4 regions of the Streptomyces sp. NPDC058289 genome follow, and region 2 is predicted to be linked to each of the others. Evidence: riboswitches for the same ligand, from Rfam matches in the RefSeq annotation. Region 2 holds a riboswitch; each other region holds the start of a gene.
What was found. Region 2 has a riboswitch for cobalamin ahead of ACFVX6_RS07160 (CbtB-domain containing protein). Riboswitches for the same ligand answer to the same signal wherever they lie in the genome.
Positions count from the first base shown of each region.

Region 1 (5,001 bases), on a different contig from region 2:
GTCAGCAGCCCCCCGGCGGCGTCCGCCGCGTACGCCAACTGGTACCGGCGCCGGTCGTTCGGCTCTCCCCGCACGAGCCGGGACCACTGTTCGGTGGTGAGTGTGACGCAGGTCCGGGTTCCGGTCCTCGAGAACCGCAGCGTTGTGCCCCGATGCTCGGCCAGGCTGCCGCGCACCCTCCAGTCCGGGTGTGCGATCGCCGCCTCCACCACCGCCTGCGGCAGGTCCGCCCGGTACGGCAGTTGGTCGCTGATGCCGAGCATCGCCACCAGGATCCCGTCGGGCGCGGCACGGTTCATGCTCAGGCCCTCCAGTCTCTCCTGGCGCAGCCGTGGGCCGGCCGCCTCCCCGAACTCCAGCCCGTCCCAGCCCGCCACCGCGTCAGTACCCCGTTCGCTCCCCATCCTCCGGAAGGTAGACGATGTGCGGCGCGCCCGTCGTCGGGTGGGTGCCGATGCGGGTGCGGACCCCGTAGACCTCGGCCAGCAGGGGCTCCGTCAGCACCTCCGCCGGGGTGCCGGAGGCCGCCACGCGGCCGCCCGCCAGGACGTACAGGCGGTCGCAGTACATCGCGGCCAGGTTGAGGTCGTGCAGGACCAGCAGGGCGGTGGCCGGCAGGGCGCGGACCAGGCCGAGGATCTCCAGTTGGTAGCGGATGTCCAGGTGGTTGGTCGGTTCGTCCAGGGCGAGCAGGCCGGGGTCCTGGACGAGGGCGCGGGCCACCAGGGCGCGCTGGCGCTCGCCGCCCGAGAGCCCGTCGAAGCGGCGGTCCGCGAGGGCGGCCGCGCCGACGGTGTCCAGGGCCCGCGCGACGCGGCGTACGTCGTCGGGTCCGTCCTGCTCCCAGAACCGCTTGTGCGGGCTTCTCCCCATGGCGACCACCTCGCGCACGGTCAGCCCGAAGGTGCCGGCCGCATCCTGGGGCACCACCGCCACCCGCCGGGCGCGGTCCTTGACGCCCAGCGAGGCCGCGTTCGCGCCGTCCAGCAGGACGCGCCCGCCGGTCGGGCGCAGGGCGCCGTAGATGCAGCGCAGCAGTGTCGTCTTGCCGCTGCCGTTGGGACCGACGACCCCGACCGTCTCGCCGGGGCGGGCGGTGAGGTCGATCCCGTGCAGCAGCGGCTGCCCGTCGATCTCGTACCGCACGGCCTCGACGGCGAGTTCCGCAGCTTCCGCCGCCTCCGCTGCCTCCGCCACCGGCTCGGCCACCGGCCCCGTAGGCCGTCCCACCCTCATCCCACGACCCCTTCGGTACGGGTGGACCTGCGCAGCATCCACAAGAAGAACGGCCCGCCGACCAGCGCCGTGACCACGCCCACCGGGATCTCCTCCGGCGCGGCGGCGGTACGGGCGATCAGGTCGGCCAAGGTCAGGAACACCGCCCCGCCCAGCGCGGCCACGGGCAGCAGCGCCCGGTGCCCGGCGCCGACGGCCATCCGGGCGGCGTGCGGGACCATCAGCCCCACGAAGCCGATCGCCCCGCTGTAGGCCACCAGTACGCCGATGACGAGCGAGGTGAGGACGAACACGGCGGCCCGGAAGCGGCCCGTGTCCAGGCCGAGCGTCTGGGCGCCCTCCTCCCCCGCGAGCAGCAGGTCGAGCGGCCGGGCCAGGGCGACGAGCAGCCCGGTGCCCAGGAGCAGGGCCCCGGCGGGCAGGGCCAGTTCGCTCCAGCGCGCCCCGCCCAGCCCGCCGAGGGTCCAGAACAGCACGCTGCGGATCTGATCGGGATGGGCGGCCAGCACCAGGATGAGGCTGGTCAGGGCGGACAGCACGTACTGGACGGCGACTCCGGCGAGGATCAGCCGGCCGGTGGTCATGGTGCCGCCGCGCCGGGCCATCGCGTAGACGGCGACGAGCGCGCCCATCGACCCGGCGAACGCGGCGAGCGGTACCGCGGTCCCGCCCGCGAAGCCGAGGAACCCGGCGCCGAAGACGATCACCAGCACCGCCCCGGCCGAGGCCCCGGAGGAGGCTCCGAGCAGGAACGGGTCGGCGAGCGGGTTGCGTACGAGGGCCTGGAGCACGGTTCCCGCGACGGCGAGTCCCGCGCCGACGACGGCTCCGAGCAGGACGCGCGGCATCCGGACGTCCCACACGATCGCCCCGAACGCTCCTGCTCCCCCTCCGGGTCCCGGCCCTCCGAGCACGATGTCGAGCACCCGCCCCGGAGGGATCCGTACCGGCCCCAGGGCCAGGCCCGCCAGGGCCGACGCGGCCAGCGCGGCGGCGAGCAGGGCCAGTACGACCGGCGTACGGGTGAACGCGCGGGCGGCCCGGAGCCTCACGGGGCGGCGGGGTGGAGCTGGCCGCCCAGCGATTCGACGGCGTCGGCGACGCGTACGCCGAGCACGGCGGAGGACAGCGGGAGCACGACGAACCGCTGGTTCTTGACCGCGGGGACCTGTGCCAGCGCCGGATCGTTCAACAGGCGCTGCTTCTTGGCTTCGACGGTGGTGCCGCCGTAGTCGTAGATGAGGACGACCTCGGGCTTGCGCTCGATGACCTTCTCCCACGACACGTCGCCGAAGGTGTCGTCGAGGTCGGCGAACACGTTCGTCCCGCCCGCCATCGAGACGATCTCGTTGCCGATGCCCTTGCCGCCCGAGGTGAAGGCGGAGGCCTCGCCCGAGTCGTAGACGAAGACGGCGGGCTTGGCCCGGTCCTTCACGCGCGCGCTGACGGCCTCGATGCGGCGCTGTTCGTCCGCGATGAGCCGCTCGCCGCGCTCGGGCACGCCGAAGGTCCGTGCCACCTCGGTGATTTCGGTCCTGAGCTGGTCGAGGCCGACCTTGCCCTCGGTGCAGTACTCCACGCTGAGGCGGGAGTTGATGCCGGACTTGGCGAGTCCCTCGCGGTCGCGGCCCTGCGCCTTGTCGAAGGCGCTGGAGTAACCCCCGTACACGAAGTCGGGGTTGGCGCCGAGGAGGATCTCCTTGGAGGGGTACTCCTTCGCCAGCACCTTGATCTTGTCGTACGCGGGCCGATAGGCGGGCAGTACGGCGTCGTCCAGGTAGGCCGTCCCGACCGTCCTTCCCTCCAGCCCGAGGGCCAGGAGGATCTCGGTGGCGTGCTGGTTCATCGTGACCGCACGCTGTGGCGGTGCCTGATAGGTGCTGGTGACACCGCAGTTGGTGACCGTGTACGGGAATCCGGGCGCGGCGCTCGCCGCCGCCTTCGCGTCCTGCGCTGCGGGTGATCCCCCGCACGCGGCCAGCGGTATCAGGAGGGGGACGGGCAGGAGCGCGCGCAGCAGCGCACGGGGGTACGAAGACATGGTGAAGCCTCTCCGGGGGATCCGCGTCCCCTGGTCGAACCGAAAGAGGCGGTGCGTCAGTGTCTGACTCCCGGGTCCCCGCACGGGGGTGTCCGGTCACAGTGGCGGGACCGCACCGGATTCGCACCGGTTTCCTGTCCTGCACCGCCTGGATAACCCGGCCCAGTGTGCCAGAAGGGCGACGTCAGCGTTGCGCGCGCACCGCGTCGGCCGCCCGGGAGGCGAGGGTCCGCAGCGCCTCGTCGGAGGGTGATCCCGGCTCGGCCGTGTAGAGGTAGAGGGTCTGGTCGGGGTCGTCGGGGAAGGCGAGGGACTCGTACTCCAGGGCGAGTTCGCCGACGAGGGGGTGCCGGAAGCGCTTGGTCCCGTGGGTGTGTTCGAGCACGTCGTGCCCGGCCCACCAACGCCGGAAGTCACCGTCGAGCGCGCCTAGTTCCTCGACGAGCGGACTCAGGTCCGGATCGTACGGGTGTCGGCCCGCGTAGAACCGCAGCGCGGCGACGGCTGCGCGCGCGGCGCTCTCCCAGTCGGCGAAGAGCCCGCGGGCGGCGGGGTCGAGAAAGAGGAACCGCGCCAGATTGCGCCCGCGATGACCGGGCGCGCCCGACTCCGGGGTGTCCGGCTCCGAGGCGTGGGGCTCCGGGGTGTCCGGCTCCGAGGTGTGGGGCTCTGCCGCGCCGAAGTCGGCGTACAGGGCCTCGGCGAGCCGGTTCGCGGCCAGGACCTCAAGCCGGCGCCCCATGATCATCGCCGGGGTGCCGTCGTCGAGGGCGTCCAGTACCCGGTACAGACCGGCCCGGACCCGCTGCGGGCCGGCGGCTTCCGCGGGGCCGGGGGCTCCGGCCGCCGCGCCGGCTGCTCGCCCGGGCCCGGTGGCCCGCTGCGGCCGGGCCAGGTCGAAGAGGTGGGACCGCTCGGTGGCGTCGAGCCTCAGCGCACGGGCCACGGCGTCGAGGACCTCATCGGAGACGTGCAGGGTGCGCCCCTGCTCCAGCCGCGTGTAGTAGTCGACGCTGACCCCCGCAAGCTGCGCGACCTCCTCCCGCCGCAGCCCGGGCACCCGCCGCCGCCCCGGGTGGGCGGCGACCCCCATCTCCTCGGGACCGATGCGGGCACGCCGGGAACGCAGGAAGTCCCGCAGGTCGGAACGGGGCTCTCGCCCGGCGGTGGCGTTCATTCCCCCAGGCTAGGCGGTTTCCCCGGGTTCCTCGGGCACCTCCGGGTTCCTCGGGCGCCTCCGCACCCCGGCCGGGCCGGTCCGACATCGCGAGACACCCCCGCACCAGGCCGGCGGCGGAGCACTGCGCACGGAACGGGCGCACCGCCGGCAGCCGGGCGGGTCGAGGGGACCGATCCGGGCCCACCCCACCACGCCGGTCCATTGAGCAGCCCGGCCGAGCCACCCCCGCTCACCCTGCCCGTCCCCCGTCCGCGCGGGCCGTGTCACAGCCCGGTCACAGCGGCCCCACAGGACCCGCTCCCGGGCCACCATGACCCGATGCGCAGACACCACGTGATCATCGCCCTCACCGGCGCCGGAATCCTCGCCCTCACCGGTTGCGGCAGCGACTCCGACGCACCGACCCCCGACAAGCCCTCCACCTCGACCGTGCCGAGCGCCGACCCGAGCGCCCGACCCAGCGCCGATCCGAGCGCGGCCCGCCCGGACAGCGGCCTCCCGCCGAGCCCCGCACCCGCGCAGCGCGCCGCCTACCTGGCCGCGC
Region 1 covers NZ_JBHVYI010000007.1:81,777-86,777, reverse strand. The annotation lists gene ACFVX6_RS05350 (PE-PGRS family protein) at 1-404, opposite strand, end outside; gene ACFVX6_RS05345 (ABC transporter ATP-binding protein) at 382-1,236, opposite strand; gene ACFVX6_RS05340 (FecCD family ABC transporter permease) at 1,233-2,288, opposite strand; gene ACFVX6_RS05335 (ABC transporter substrate-binding protein) at 2,285-3,277, opposite strand; cobalamin riboswitch at 3,315-3,452, opposite strand; gene ACFVX6_RS05330 (helix-turn-helix transcriptional regulator) at 3,462-4,454, opposite strand; gene ACFVX6_RS05325 (hypothetical protein) at 4,776-5,001, shown strand, end outside.
Region 1: it holds a riboswitch for cobalamin, as region 2 does, so the genes downstream of both, ACFVX6_RS05335 (ABC transporter substrate-binding protein) here and ACFVX6_RS07160 (CbtB-domain containing protein) in region 2, are expected to answer to the same signal.

Region 2 (5,001 bases):
TCGGCGCCCTGCGCCATGTTCGCGAGCCAGCCGCGCGCGACCCGCGTCGGGTCGGGGTCCCCGCTGCTGTCCAGCACCAGGCGGTCGGTGCGCTGCGGGAACTTCTGCGCGTACACCGCGGTCACGTAGGTCCCGTAGGAGACGGCCCAGACCGAGAGCTTGCGCTCGCCGAGGGCCTCCCGGAAGCGGTCCGTGTCGCGCGCCTGGTTGGCGGTGGTGAAACTGCGCAGCTCCGCGCCGCCGTTCGCGGCGCAGGCCTCGGCCACCCGGCGGGAGCGGTCGACGTTCTCCGCGATCCCTCCGTCGGCGCCGGGCCAGGACCGCAGGGTCGTCAGCCGTCGGTCGGCCGCGTCCAGGCCGCACTCGGCGGTGACGCTGCCGCCGACACCGCGCGGGTCGAGCGCGACGATGTCGTACGCGCCGGCCAACTGCCCCGCCAGCGCGGCCCCCTTCTGTGAGAGTCGCTGCACGCCCGAGCCTCCCGGCCCGCCGGGGACCGCGACCAGCGTCCCGCGCCGGGCGGCGGGGCGGGTGCTGGGCAGCCGGGACACGGCGAGGTCGACGTGCGGGCCGGCCGGGTCGGCGTAGTCGAGGGGGACGGACAGCTTCGCGCACTGCTGGCCGTCGAGGTGGCCCGTGTGGGTGCACGCCGTCCAGGCCAGGGTGGGCGCAGCGCCCCGGGTGGCGGCGGCGGCTGTGGCATCGGTGGCTGTGGCATCGGCAGTACTGGTCAGCGTGGCCGCCACGGCCGTGACGCAGAGGGCGATGAGTGCGGTCTTGCTGCGGTAAGTGGCCATGGAACGAGGATGGTTGAGCATCCTCGGCCGCCACATCCGGTAGGCGGGAAGGCCGTTCGGGGGGCTAGCCCCCCGGCCGGCCCCCCGTCAGACCACCACGACCGTCACCGCCGCCGCGCCCATCAGCACGGCGGCGGAGTGGATGGCCGCATGGCCGTAGTCACCCGACCAGAGGTGGCGGGCCAGGCCGCCCATGGCGGTCAGGCCCGCGATGATGCCGATCTGCGCGAGCAGGGTGACGGCGGTGAAGGGGGTCAGCAGCAGGATCACCGCGTTGAGCCAGAACGGGGCGGCGCCCGTCCAGCCCCGCCACTCCCGCACGTCCCGCCACTGCTGCCGGGTCGGCAGCTGCGGCACGTACGGGCGGCTCGGCCCCTCCCGGCGGTCTTTGGGTCTTCGGTGGTCCCCGAGCTCTCGGATCGCCGTCGTCACCGCGCCGTCACCAGCCTTTCAGTCACTTGCACGCAAGACGTCAACTCGCAGGCTGTACAGCCTCCTTGGGAGTTCCGGCCGGGACAAGGGCCCGTTCGGCAAGAAATCCGAAAGCCAGGCCGAAAGTGCCCCACATCGCTGCCTGAATGGCGAGCGAGGCGAGTCGGAACTGCCAGACGAGCGCCGCCGGGAAGTCCGCCGGCACCTCGTTGACGCCGGGCAGGAACGCGTAGGCGATGCCGACGGCCACCACGAAGGCGACCGAGGCGGCGATCGATGCGTTCCAGTTGCCCAGGCTCGGCGCCAGGCGCCGGCCCAGGATCAGCGCGGCCGCCGCGAGCAGCAGGCCGAGCGCGAGCATCAGGACGTAGAGGGTGGTCCGCTGCACCGTGGTCTCGGGGTCTCCGACGGCCGGCGGGTTGGCGGGGTACTTGAAGAACGGCACCAGGGTGACGGTGACGAACAGACCGCCGGAGACAAGCAGCGCCGTGGCCCGGGGGCCGAAGCGGCCGATCCGGCCCAGGGCGTAGCAGTAGACGAGCGCGGCGATGCCGCCGAGCGCGATCCCGTAGAGCAGGGTTCCGGTGCCCAGCCCGGCCGTGGCCTGGAGGGCCCGGCTGACCGGGGCGACCTCGCCGCCGTGGTGGTCGTGGGCTCCGGCTTCCTCGATGGCGATCGCCGCGTCGACCTGGGATTCACCGAGGAAGTACGCGACGAGGAACGCGGCGACTCCGGCGAGCAGGCCGGCGAGCATGCCCCTGATGAGGAGCACGCGGGGGGAAATGGGATTCATGAAGTTTTCGGTCCCTTGCGGATCGGTGGATCAGTGGCAGGGGAAGCCGAGGAGGTGGCGGCCGTCGTGCATCCACTCGTGCACGGTGTCGCCTTCGAAGATCGCGGTGGCGCCCTGCTCGGCGCCGACGAGGTAGAGCAGGACCAGCATCAGGACACCGACGAACAGCGCCCAAGGGGCCAGAGCGGTGAGGGAGATGGGTGCGACGGCCAGGGGAGCGGCAGTCGTGGGCACGGCGGAGTTGGCCATGGCAGGAGCCTCCAGAGGGAACACGCGTCCCGGTCAGTGGTGCTTTCGACGACGGTGGCGGGTCTGACTTTCCTCCCCCTCCGGGAGGATTCACAGTGGCGCGACCGTGCCGGATTCTCAACCGGACTTCCGTCATACCGTCGTCTTGTCGTCCGCCACCGTACCGCTCTTTATGGCGGCCTTACAGCGTCCTTGCAGGAGGGCTCCGTCTCATCGCTCGTCCCGTCAGTCGATGGCGTCGACGACCTCGCCCAGGTCGACGAACTTGAAGCCGGTCGCCTCGCGGTCGCCGTCGCCGGGGGTTTCCCGGCCGTCCTGGACGACGAGCAGGCCGCGGGGGTAGCGCGTGCCGAGGGGGGCGTTGAGGGCTGCGGCGCCGTCGCAGACCTCGGAGCCGTCGAGGGTGGCGGAGGCCGCGGTGATGCGGAAGGCGCCCTCGAACTCGTTGTGGTCCTCGCGCTCGCGGTCGTAGGCGACGAAGGTGTCGTCGCCCTGGCTGGAGGCGAGCAGGTAGCCGTCGCCGTCAGCCTCGGTGACCAGGGTCAGGCCCTCGACGTCGGCCTTCAGGCGCTTGCCGCCGTAGCCGGGGTCGGCGCCGGGCGTGCACTCCTCGGTCTGCTCGTCGTAGGTGCCGGGCACTCCGTACTCGCGCACCTTGTCGATCAGCCTCGGCGTGCCGGTGAGGCCCGCATCGATGCGCCAGATCCCGACGTCCTCCTGCCCCGCGTACAGGGTGCCGTCCGCGGGATCGACGACCATGCCCTCGATCTGCGGCAGCTCGCCCGGCTCGGCGCAGGGCGTCCAGGAAGCGCCGTTCGGCAGGCGGAAGGACGACGGCAGGTCGAGCGTGCGCACCTGGCGGTAGTCGACCGTGCCGGCGGGGGTGGCCAGCAGCTCCAGCAGGGCGATCCGGGTGCGGTTGCGCTGGCTGACCAGCGCGTAGGACCGGCCGGTCTTGCGGTCCGTCCAGGTGGCCAGGCCGTACGCGGTCTTCTGCTCGTTGATCTCGGCCTGGTCGGCGGAGAAGACCGGGCGGGCTCCCGGGTCGGTGACGTCGGTGAGCGGGCCGCCGGGCCGGTTCCGGTCGATGCGGTAGATCCGCAGCCGGTCGTTGCCCCGGTCGCTGACGACCGCGAGATCGGCGCGCCCGCCGCCCAGGCGCAGGCCGTTGACCAGGTCGACGTTGTTGAAGCGGCCGGGTGCGTCGTCGGCGCCGGGTCCGGCCGGGGCGGACAGCGACTGCACCTGCCGGGCCTCCAGGTCGTAGACCCGCAGACCGCCCTGCTTGGCGGTCGCGATCACCAGGCTGCGGCCCGGGTCGGCGGCGTTGCGCCAGATCGACGGGTCATCGGCGTTGGCGTCGCCGTCGGCCTCGTCGTCGTACAGCGGCGCGGTCTCGGCCTTGGGCCGGACACTGCCGATCGAGGAGGCTTGCGCCGGGAGCGCAACGGAGGCCGCGAGTGTCGTGCAGAGCACGAGTACGGAGGCGCGGGCGGCCGAACGTATGGTCAATGTTCTTCCTTTACAAGGGTTTTGCCCTGAGGGGAAGACGCTCCCCGGGTTGCTGGTCATGTCCGCGCCCGGCAGGTGGCCGACGGTTGAACGCGATGCGAAACCCCGGGACAATCACACGGTGCACCCCACCGTCGTACGAGTCCGGCTCCTGACGCCCCCGTTGGACGAAGCGGCGCGCTCCCACCGCTTCCCGTACGGGGATCCGTGCCCCGGGCACGAAGGGCTGCGCGGGCAGGATCACGGCGCCTGGGCCGGGCGGAGCATGGACGATGTGGCCGCGGAGGACCCCGAGGGGCTGCGGCGGTGGATGACCGACACCTCGTACGCGCCCCCGGGCGGCGGGGAGTCGGTGGAGGCGCTGATCGCGCGGGTCGGTGCGCACCTGGGCGCGCTGGCGCCGGGGACGCACCGGGCGGTGGCCGGGCAGGGCGTCGTGCGGGCGGCCGTGGTGTGGGCCCTGGAGCTGCCCGCGGCTGCCTTCTGGCGGCTCGACGTACGGCCGGGGTCGGTGACGACGCTGACGGGGCGCTCCGGGCGCTGGAACCTGCTCGTGGGGCAGGCGGAGCCACCCGAATGAGAACGCGGCGGGGGCTTCCGGGTGAGAACGCGGAACGGCCCGGACCCCGCGACGCGGTCCGGGCCGAACTACCCTGGGTGCGGAGCGGGCGTCAGGCCACGATCCAGTCGCTCGTCGCGATCACCGGCTGCACGCCGTCGCGGTGCACGGTGCCCTCGATGAGGCCGTACATGCGGTCGGCCGCGAAGTAGACCTCGTTGTCGTTCTTGAGGCCGAAGGGCTCCAGGTCGACGAGGAAGTGGTGCTTGTTGGGGAGGTTGAGGCGCACCTCGTTGACCTTGGGGCAGTTGTCGAGCACGCGCTCGGCCATCTGGTTCAGGGTCTGCTGCAGGGAGTACGAGTAGGTCTCCGCGAAGGCTTCCAGCATGTTCTTGCGGACCTTCTTGTACGACTGGTCCCAGTCGTACTCGGCGTCGTCGGCGGCGAGCGCCGAGTGCGCCCAGCGCGCGGTGACCTTGGTCGCCAGGATGCGGTCGTACGCCTCCTGCAGCGTCGTGTACTTGTCCTTGATGAAGCCGTGGAACTCGGAGTTGGTCGAGTTCATCACGGTCAGGTCCTTCAGACCCGAGATCACCTGGAGACCGGTGGTCTCGCTGTACGTGATCTGCGCGGTGCGCACCTCGGTGCCCTTGAGGGCG
Region 2 covers NZ_JBHVYI010000010.1:30,108-35,108, forward strand. The annotation lists gene ACFVX6_RS07145 (alpha/beta hydrolase) at 1-797, opposite strand, end outside; gene ACFVX6_RS07150 (hypothetical protein) at 885-1,154, opposite strand; gene ACFVX6_RS07155 (CbtA family protein) at 1,270-2,022, opposite strand; gene ACFVX6_RS07160 (CbtB-domain containing protein) at 2,053-2,271, opposite strand; cobalamin riboswitch at 2,310-2,446, opposite strand; gene ACFVX6_RS07165 (phytase) at 2,497-3,783, opposite strand; gene ACFVX6_RS07170 (histidine phosphatase family protein) at 3,905-4,363, shown strand; gene pucL (factor-independent urate hydroxylase) at 4,455-5,001, opposite strand, start outside.

Region 3 (5,001 bases), on a different contig from region 2:
TTCCGCCGAGCCCCGACCTCCCCCGGAGGCCGGGGCTCGGCGCGTCGGGCGAAGTCGGGTCGAGAGGCCCGGTCGGACGGGACCTTTGGCCGCGGGAAGGCGGCCCGGAGGTGGGCTAGCTTGCCCGAGTGGGCATGTCGCGCGTGCGCCGGCGAGACCCCACCCCGAGAGAGAGGCGCCCGCATGACCGGCACCGAACACCGCGTCCTCCCGCTCCGCCTGGAGGCCGCGCCCGCGCCCCTGCCGGTGCGGGGCGTCTTCGTGTACCGCACCGAGCGGCCCTACGAGATCTCCCTCGACTTCGAGGGTGCCGGCATGCACATCGCCCGCTGGGTCTTCTCCCGGGAACTGCTGCTCGACGGCCAGGTCTGCGCCACCGGCGAGGGCGACATACAGGTGTGGCCGCGCTGGAGGGGCACCGAGCCGCGGGTCTTCTTCGCCTTCAGCAACGGCGAGCAGTCGTGCGTGGTGTCCGCCCGGGCCAAGGACGTACAGGCGCTGTGCCGCCGGATGACCGAGCTGGTGCCGCGCGGCCAGGAGCACCGGCACTACGACCTCGACGCCGAGCTGAGCGCCCTCCTGCCCAGCTGACCGGGGTGAACCCGGCGGGATCCTGCGAGACCCGGCAGACCGGGTGAACCCGTTGCAACCACGGCCGTACCGGGAGCGTCTTCACGGGTGACACCGTTCCCCGTCTCTCGGAATCGAGGGGACGCAATGAACCGTCCACGCCGCCGGCAGGCCACCGCACTGGGGTTGGGCGCACTGCTCACCGCCACCCTGGCCTTCGCCGCCCCGGCCTCCGCCGCAGCCACGACCGCCACCGCCACCACTACCACCGCCACCCCGCTCGTCGTCGATGCCCGCTGGGGCGGGCACTGCACGTACGACCGCGTGGTCATCGACCTGCAGGGATACATTCCCGAGGTCACCGTCACCCCCGTCCCGTCGCTGGTCTACGACGGGTCCGGCAAGCCCGTCCCGCTGGCCGGCCGGTACTTCCTGGAGATCCGCCTGCACCCCGCCGCCGGACACGACGACGCGGGCACCAACGTCTACCGCGGGCCCAAGCTCCTCAAGATCTACCTGCCCAAGCTGAAGGGCATCGCCCTGACCGGCGACTACGAGGGGTACGTCACCTTCGGGGCCGCCTTCGACACCAAGCCCGCCTACACCTCCTTCAAGCTGCACGCCCCGGAGCGCTTCGTCCTGGACGTCGCGCACCCGAACGTCTGCTGAGCACCCGCCGGCGGGAGGTCGGGCCCGTCTACCGGTGCTCGGGATTCGGGAAGTCGAAGCGGCAGCCCGCGTCCCACGAGGAGCGCTGGTTGCCGTGCGCCGGCATCCCGCCGGACCGCTTGAGCAGGGCGGCCAGGTGCATGAGGTTCCAGCTCATGAAGGCCGTGTTCCGGTTGGTGAAGTCGTTCTCCGGGCCGCCGGAGCCGGGGTCCAGGTACGAGGGCCCGGGTCCGGCTTCGCCGATCCATCCGGCGTCGGCCTGCGGGGGGATCGCGTAGCCGAGGTGCTGGAGGCTGTAGAGGATGTTCATGGCGCAGTGTTTGACGCCGTCCTCGTTGCCGGTGATCAGCGCCCCGCCCACGCGCCCGTAATAGGCGTACTGGCCCTGCTCGTTCAGGATCGAGGAGCAGGCGTAGAGCCGCTCGATGACCTGCTTCATCACCGAGCTGTTGTCCCCGAGCCAGATCGGGCCGCACAGCACGAGGATGTCGGCGTCCATGATCTGGCTGTAGAGCACCGGCCACTGATCGCTCTCCCAGCCGTGGTCGGTCATGTCCGGCCAGACTCCGGTGGCGATGTCGTGGTCGACGGCCCGGATGAGCGAGGTCCGGGCCCCGGCCGCCTCCATCACCGCGCGGCTCTTGTCGATCAGGCCCTCGGTGTTGCTGGGCTCGGGCGATCGCCTGAGCGTGCAGTTGACGTACACGGCGGTCAGGTCGGAGTAGTCGAAGGCGGGCGCGGCATCGGATTCGGCGGTCACCCCACCAGCCTGACCCCCGCCGGACGGGCCCGCCAGCGGACCGCACCCGTCCGGGTGCGGAACCGTGCGGAGGCTCGGGGTGACCATGGCCCGTCGGGCCGCTCCTCACGGAACTCCCTCTTCGATCAGCGCAATTGGGGTGAAGGGTCGGCCGACCGACGCGGAGAGTCGCCATAAATCGGAATCCGGCCACCTGTCGGCGCAATGGGGGCGGGTTGTTACCGCTCCGCGCGGCCGACTAGGGTCAGCGAGCCTTGGTGTTCGGGAAACCGGTGGGAAACCGGTGCGGCCCTCGCCACTGTGATCGGGAAGTCCGGCTCCACTCCTGCGGGAAAGCCACTGGGCTGCGCGGGAGGTTCCGCGCTGCCCGGGAAGGCGGAGCATGGACGTCAACCCGTGAGCCAGGAGACCGGCCGGGGCGCGTTGTCCATCCACGAGGTGCTGGAGAGGTCTCCCTACCCATGCATATAGCCGAGGGGTTCCTGCCCCCTTTGCACGCGGTCGCCTGGGGCGCCGCGTCCGCCCCCTTCGTCGTCCACGGCGTCCGCTCGCTCACCCGCGAGGTGAAGGCCAACCCGGAGAGCACCCTGCTGCTCGGTGCGTCCGGGGCCTTCACGTTCGTCCTGTCCGCCCTGAAGATCCCCTCCGTGACGGGCAGTTGCTCGCACCCCACGGGCACCGGGCTCGGGGCGATCCTGTTCCGGCCGCCGATCATGGCGGTGCTCGGCACGATCACCCTGCTGTTCCAGGCCCTGCTGCTGGCGCACGGCGGGCTCACCACCCTCGGCGCCAACGTCTTCTCGATGGCCATCGCCGGCCCGTGGGCGGGCTACGCCGTCTACCGGCTCCTGCGGAAGTTCGAACTCCCGCTGATGGTGACCGTGTTCTTCGGCGCCTTCTTCGCCGATCTGATCACCTACTGCGTCACCAGCGTGCAGCTCGCCCTGGCCTTCCCGGACCCGGCCTCCGGGTTCGCGGGCTCGCTCGCGAAGTTCGGGGGGATCTTCGCGGTCACGCAGATCCCGCTGGCGGTGAGCGAGGGGCTGCTGACCGTCCTCGTGATGCGGCTGCTGATGGCGTCGAGCAAGTCGGACCTGGTCCGGCTCGGTGTTGCGAAGCTGACGGGCACCCGTACCGGAGAGAAGGCGGCGGCGTGATGAGCGGGATGTCCAAGAACGCGAAGATCAACACCCTGCTGCTGCTCCTGGTGGCGGCGCTGGCCGTGCTGCCGATCGCCCTGGGGCTGGGCGATGGCAAGGAGGAGCCCTTCGCGGGCGCCGACGGGCAGGCGGAGGCGGCGATCACCGAGCTGAAGCCGGATTACGAGCCCTGGTTCTCCCCTCTGTACGAGCCCCCCTCGGCCGAGATCGAGTCCGCGCTGTTCGCCTTGCAGGCGGCCCTGGGGGCGGGCGTGCTCGCGTACTACTTCGGCGTCCGCAAGGGCCGCCGCCAAGGGGCGGCCGCCGCCGCTGCCGCCACCGCCCCGGAGGCCTAGGCGGTGCTGCCGATCGACGTGGCCGCGCACAGCAGTCGCTGGCGCGGCCGGCACCCGCTGGAGAAGGCCCTGCTCGGGATCGGGCTGACGGTCACCGCCGTGTGCCTGCCGCCCTGGCCGGGCGGGCCCCTGGTGGCCGCCGCCACCCTCGCCGTGCTGCTCGGCCCGGCCGGGGTGGCCGGCCGGCAGCTCTGGCGGGCCTTCCGGATCCCGCTCGGCTTCTGCTTCACCGGGGCGCTGCCCCTGCTGTTCGCGGTCGGCGGCCCGGCAGGGCCGGTGTCCCTGGCCCCCGACGGCCCCCGGCTCGCCGCCGAACTGCTGCTGCGCACCTCGGCGGCCTCGCTCGGGCTGCTGCTGTTCGCCTTCACCACCCCGGTCTCCGACGTACTGCCCCGGCTGGTGCGGGCCGGGGTGCCGGCCCCCGTGGTGGACGTGGCCCTGGTCATGTACCGGATCGGCTTCCTGCTGCTGGACTCCATGGCCCAGGTCCGCCGGGCCCAGGCGGCCCGGCTCGGGCACACCGGCCGGGCGGCGGTGTGGCGTTCCCTGGCCGGACTGGCCGCCACCTCCTTCGTACGGGCCTTCGACCGTGCGGCCAAGCTCCAGGCCGGTCTGGCCGGACGCGGCTACGACGGCGCGCTGCGGGTCCTCGTACCGGAGGCGGCCCTGTCGTGGCGCTTCCTGGCGGCCACCGCCGGCCTGCTGGCGGCCCTGATCACCCTGACCCTCACCCTGAAGGGGCTCTACCTGTGAACCCGTCGCTGCCCCTCTCCTCCCACCCGCCGGTGGTGGAACTGTCCGGCGCGGGCTACGCCTACGAGGACGGCCCGGCGGTCCTGACCGGCGTCGACTTCGCCATCGCGCCGGGCCGGGCGCTGGCCCTGCTGGGCCGCAACGGCAGCGGCAAGACCACGCTGATGCGGCTGCTGAGCGGCGGCCTGCGGCCCGGCGCGGGATCGCTGTGGCTGGACGGCACGGAGGTCTCGTACGACCGGGCCGGACTGACCCGGCTGCGCACGTCCGTCCAGCTGGTGGTGCAGGACCCCGACGACCAGCTGTTCGCGGCCTCGGTCGAACAGGACGTGTCCTTCGGCCCGATGAACCTGGGGCTGCCCGCTCCGGAGGTCCGCGCCCGCGTGGACTCGGCCCTCGCCGCCCTGGACATCACCCGGCTCCGGGACCGCCCCACCCACCTGCTCTCCTACGGCCAGCGCAAGCGCGCGGCGATCGCGGGGGCGGTGGCGATGGCTCCGCGGGTGCTGATCCTGGACGAGCCGACGGCCGGCCTGGACCCGGACGGCCAGGAGCGGCTCCTCGGCGTCCTCGCGGGACTGCGCGCCTCCGGCACGACGGTGGTCATGGCCACCCACGACGTGGACCTGGCGGTCCGCTGGGCCGACGACGCGGCGATCCTGACCCCGGCGGGCATCCGCTTCGGCCCGGCCGAACCCCTCCTCTCGGAGCCGTCCCTCCTGACCGCGGCGGGCCTGCGCCCGGCCTGGTCCCC
Region 3 covers NZ_JBHVYI010000044.1:28,920-33,920, reverse strand. The annotation lists gene ACFVX6_RS22595 (SsgA family sporulation/cell division regulator) at 184-591, shown strand; gene ACFVX6_RS22590 (hypothetical protein) at 718-1,239, shown strand; gene ACFVX6_RS22585 (flavodoxin family protein) at 1,268-1,999, opposite strand; cobalamin riboswitch at 2,238-2,432, shown strand; gene ACFVX6_RS22580 (energy-coupling factor ABC transporter permease) at 2,461-3,156, shown strand; gene ACFVX6_RS22575 (energy-coupling factor ABC transporter substrate-binding protein) at 3,156-3,494, shown strand; gene cbiQ (cobalt ECF transporter T component CbiQ) at 3,498-4,247, shown strand; gene ACFVX6_RS22565 (ATP-binding cassette domain-containing protein) at 4,244-5,001, shown strand, end outside.
Region 3: it holds a riboswitch for cobalamin, as region 2 does, so the genes downstream of both, ACFVX6_RS22580 (energy-coupling factor ABC transporter permease) here and ACFVX6_RS07160 (CbtB-domain containing protein) in region 2, are expected to answer to the same signal.

Region 4 (5,001 bases), on a different contig from region 2:
ACTGGCGGCACATCTGGCTCAACGAGGGCTTCGCGAAGTATGCGGAATGGCTCTGGTCGGAGCGCTCCGGCGGCCGCACCGCGCACGAACTGGCGGCCGCCGCACACCGGTTGCTGTCCGGACAGCCGCAGGACCTCCTGCTGGCCGACCCGGGACGCAAGCTGATGTTCGACGACCGCCTCTACCAGCGCGGCGGCCTGGCCGTGCACGCGATCCGCTGCGCGCTGGGGGACGGCCCGTTCTTCCGCATGCTGCGGGAGTGGGCCACCGTGAACCGCCACGGCGTGGTCACCACGGCCGGGTTCACCGCGCACGCGGCGCGCTTCGCGACGGGACCGCTGGAGGACCTGTTCACGGCCTGGCTCTCCGCACCGGCCCTCCCGCCGCTGCCCGCGCCGGGCCCGGGCGCTCGTGCGGCGGGCTGACCGCCAAGATCCACCTGGCTCCGCGTCAAATTGACCTGATCCTCGGTCAGGGCGTTCAGGCGGTCCATGTCCCGGTTGAAATCGCGCAGTTCGTCGCGGATCTCGTGCGGTACGGCCAGGGTCTGGGCCTGCTCCTCGGCGGTCGCGAGCCAACAGCGGCTCAGGGGCCCAATCCGGGTCCGTGCGGCGAGCGGGTCAGTACCTGAGTGCGGTGCCGAGGGTGGCGTGCACCTCGCCCGAGAGCTTGTGGGTGCTGCGCGCGGTCGCGTCCTCGGGCTGGCCGGCAGGCACGCCGGAGATGGTGACGACGACCGTGTCCAGCGCATTGCCGGAGGCGTCCTTGTAGTCGACCTGGACGGCGAAGGAGCGACGCAGCCAGGGGGCCCGAAGCCCGCCGCGGTCTTGTCCTCCGGTCCTGCCGCCCGCGGAATGCTCACTGCTCGGGCCCCTTCCGGTTCGGGCAACGGGTTCTCAGGCCGCGAAGACCTCGCGGAGCTGCTGCTCCTGCGTGCCGGAGAGGTTGGAACGGATCAGCTGCGCCTGCCCGCCGGGGAAGGAGCCGCGTACCCGCTCGACCACGGCGTCGGAGGAGAGCAGGAACAGTGCGGAAGTCCCGGGCTTCACCTCGGACTTCACCTCGTCGATGAACTGGTCGTCGATGCCGACGTCGGACAGCGATCCGCCGATGGCCCCGGCCGCCGCACCCACGGCGGCGCCGAGCAGCGGCACGAAGAACAGGAGCCCGAAGAGCATGCCCCAGAAGGTGCCGGAGAGCGCGCCGGCTCCCGTGAGGCTGTTCAGCTGCTGGGTCTTCGGCTTCTTGGCATCTTCGCGCCAGGTGACGACCGCGGCGTCGTGCACCTGTATCAGCTGTTCCTTCTGCAGGGCGAGCAGGGCGGACTCCGCCTGCTGTGCCCCCTCGGGAGTGGGGAACTTCCAGACGGTGAGAGGAAGTTGCCCGGCAGGCGCTCGTCCGCCGGGCCCTGGGTCACCGCGCGGACCAGGAGTTCCCCGCCCATGAACGCGCCGCGCCACGAGGAACGGCCCGGCCCGCTGCGTGACCGCGTCTACGGGGCCCTGTTGGAGCTCATCACCACCCGCGCCCTCCAGCCGGGGCAGCACCTCGTCGAGAGCGAACTCGCCGGACATCTCGGGGTGTCCCGGCAGCCGGTGCGCGAGGCGCTGCAGCGCCTGAGCACCGAGGGGTGGGTCGATCTGCGGCCCGCCCAGGGGGCGTTCGTGCACGAGCCGACCGAGGAGGAGGCGGACCGGCTCCTCACGGTCCGTACGCTCCTGGAGGCCGAAGCCGCCCGGCTGGCCGCCGCCCACGCCGGCCCCGAGGCCGTCGCCGCGCTCGAAGAGCTGTGCGCGCAGGGGGAGCGGGCCGTCGCCGCGGACGACGTGGACACCGCCGTCCCGCAAGACGTACCACGAGCGGGAGAAGTAGCCCGGCAGCCGGGGAGCACCGCCCGAGGCCCGTCGTGTCCCATGTCACCGTCCGACACGGGGGAAGTCGTGCCCGTTCCCCGGCCGCCCGCCCTACTGTGGGCCTCGCAGCTGGTTCGCCCCCGTCCGCCAGGCGGGATGCGTCGTAAGAGGGAACCCGGTGGGAATCCGGGACTGCCCCGCAGCGGTGAGCGGGAACGACCGCCGTCATACGCACTGGGACCGGAACCGGTCCTGGGAAGCGACGGCCATTAGGTGCCCGCCGGGAAACCGGCAGGCGAGCCCGCGAGTCCGAAGACCTGCCCGTTGCCCGTGCGCGATCGACCGCGCACGGTTTCCCGGTGACCTCGTGGGCGGGTCGGCGTGCACCTCAGGCGGGTCCTCCCGTCGCGTACCCCAGCCGTACGCGACCCCGGCGGTCCGCCCGTTCCGGCACCCTTCGCCTCCGCGACCCGTCACCGGGTTCATGGAGACACGCTCGCGAAGGAGAGTTCCGTGACCACCGAGTCCGCAGCCGCGCCCGTACGGGCCACCGTGTACGGCTACCCCCGCCAGGGACAGAACCGGGAACTGAAGAAGGCGATCGAGGGCTACTGGAAGGGCCGCGTCACCGCCGATGCCCTCCGCGCCACGGCCCGCGACCTGCGCCGGACCAACTGGGCCCAGCTCGCCGGGGCCGGCATCACCGAGGTTCCGACCGGCGACTTCTCGTACTACGACCACGTCTTGGACACCACGGTCATGGTCGGCGCGATCCCCGACCGCCACCGGTCCGCCGTCGCGGCGGACGCCCTGGACGGCTACTTCGCGATGGCGCGCGGCACCCAGGACGTGGCCCCGCTGGAGATGACCAAGTGGTTCGACACCAACTACCACTACCTGGTCCCCGAACTCGGGCCCGACACCGTCTTCACCGCCGAACCCGCCCGTCAGGTGGCGGAGTTGAAGGAGGCCCTGGACCTCGGACACACGGCCCGACCGGTCCTGGTCGGACCGGTGACCTACCTCCTCCTCGCCAAGCCCGCACCCGGCGTGGCCGCCGGCTTCGAGCCGCTCACCCTGCTCGACCGTCTGCTCCCCGTCTACGCCCGGGTCCTCGCAGACCTGCGCGCGGCGGGCGCCGCATGGGTCCAGCTCGACGAACCGGCCCTGGTCCAGGACCGCACCCCGGCCGAGCTGAACGCGGCGGCCCGCGCCTACCGCGAGCTCGGCGGCCTCACCGAGCGTCCCAAACTGCTCGTCGCCTCCTACTTCGACCGGCTCGGCGACGCCCTGCCCGTCCTGGCGAAGGCGCCCGTGGAGGGACTCGCCCTCGACTTCACCGACCGGGCCGCAGCCAACCTCGACGACCTGGCCGCCGTCGGCGGCATCCCCGGCAAGCGCCTGGTCGCGGGCGTGGTCAACGGCCGCAACATCTGGATCAACGACCACCAGAAGTCGCTGACCACCCTCGGCACCCTGCTCGGCCTCGCCGGCCGGGTCGACGTGGCCGCGTCCTGCTCCCTGCTGCACGTCCCGCTCGACGCCGACGCCGAGCGGGACACCGATCCGCAGGTCCGGCGCTGGCTCGCCTTCGCCCGCCAGAAGACCGCCGAGATCAGCACGCTGGCCCGCGGACTGGCCCGGGGCACCGACGCGATCGCGGCCGAACTCGCCGCGAACCGGGCCGACCTGGCCTCCCGTACCGCCTCCCGGATCACCCGCGATCCGGCCGTCCGCGCCCGCACCGCAGCGATCACCGAGGCCGACGGCCACCGCGCCCAGCCCTACGCCGAACGGGCCGCCGCCCAGCGCGCCCACCTCGGCCTGCCGCTGCTCCCCACCACCACCATCGGCTCCTTCCCGCAGACCACGGACCTGCGCACCGCCCGCGCCGACCTGCGCGCCGGACGCATCGACACGGCGGCCTACGAGGAGCGCATCCGGGCCGAGATCCGGGAGGTCGTCTCCTTCCAGGAGAAGACGGGCCTCGACGTGCTCGTGCACGGCGAGCCCGAACGGGGCGACATGGTCCAGTACTTCGCCGAGCAGCTCACCGGATACCTCGCCACGCAGCACGGCTGGGTCCAGTCCTACGGCACCCGCTACGTCCGCCCGCCGGTCCTCGCCGGGGACGTCTCCCGTCCCGACCCGATGACCGTCCGCTGGACCACGTACGCCCAGGCGCAGACGGCCAAGCCGGTCAAGGGCATGCTCACCGGCCCGGTCACCATGCTCGCCTGGTCCTTCGTACGCGACGACCAGCCCCTCGGCGAGACCGCGCGGCAGGTCGGACTCGCGCTGCGCGACGAGGTCGACGACCTGGAAGCGGCCGGTACGTCGGTCATCCAGGTCGACGAGCCCGCCCTGCGCGAAACCCTGCCGCTGCGCGCCGCCGACCACGCCGACTACCTGGCGTGGGCCACGGAATCCTTCCGCCTCACCACCAGCGGCGTCCGACCGGACACCCAGATCCACACCCACATGTGCTACGCGGAGTTCGGGGACATCGTCGAGGCCATCGAGCAGCTCGACGCCGACGTCATCAGCCTGGAGGCGGCCCGCTCCCACATGCAGGTCGCCGACGAGCTCGCCGGCGCGGGCTACCCGCGCGAGGTCGGCCCCGGAGTCTGGGACATCCACTCTCCCCGCGTCCCCTCGGCCGGTGAAGCGGCGGCCCTGCTGCGCAAGGGACTCGCGGCGATCCCCGCCGAACGCCTCTGGGCCAATCCCGACTGCGGCCTGAAGACCCGCGGCTGGAACGAGACGAGGGCCTCGCTGGAGCACCTCGTCGAAGCGGCCCGGCGGGTGCGTTCGGACCTCTCGCCCCGCGCCTGATCCCCGTAGGCCGTCCGGCACACGGGACGCCCGTGCGCCGGACGGCCCACGTCAGTGCACGGACACGGCTCAGTGCACGGACACGGCGGAGGCGGGCTCCCTCCTGGTCCTCATGGGCCTCGTGCCGGTCTTGGGCTCGCTCGTCGCGCTCGCGCCGCTGCCCGTGCTCGGCGGGGCGGCGGTGGTCTTCTTCACGCGCGACGGGGGGTGGGGCTCGTACCTCCGGGTGAGGCCCCGCTCGGCCAGGTGAGCGGGTACCTCTCGCGCCCGGCCCGGTCGACCCACTGAAGCCGGTCCCGTACGCGACCGCGCC
Region 4 covers NZ_JBHVYI010000132.1:5,178-10,178, forward strand. The annotation lists gene ACFVX6_RS37890 (M1 family metallopeptidase) at 1-425, shown strand, start outside; gene ACFVX6_RS37895 (DUF1269 domain-containing protein) at 897-1,286, opposite strand; partial or broken gene ACFVX6_RS37900 (GntR family transcriptional regulator) at 1,443-1,889, shown strand; cobalamin riboswitch at 1,967-2,193, shown strand; gene metE (5-methyltetrahydropteroyltriglutamate--homocysteine S-methyltransferase) at 2,367-4,688, shown strand; gene ACFVX6_RS37910 (DUF2254 family protein) at 4,880-5,001, opposite strand, start outside.
Region 4: it holds a riboswitch for cobalamin, as region 2 does, so the genes downstream of both, metE (5-methyltetrahydropteroyltriglutamate--homocysteine S-methyltransferase) here and ACFVX6_RS07160 (CbtB-domain containing protein) in region 2, are expected to answer to the same signal.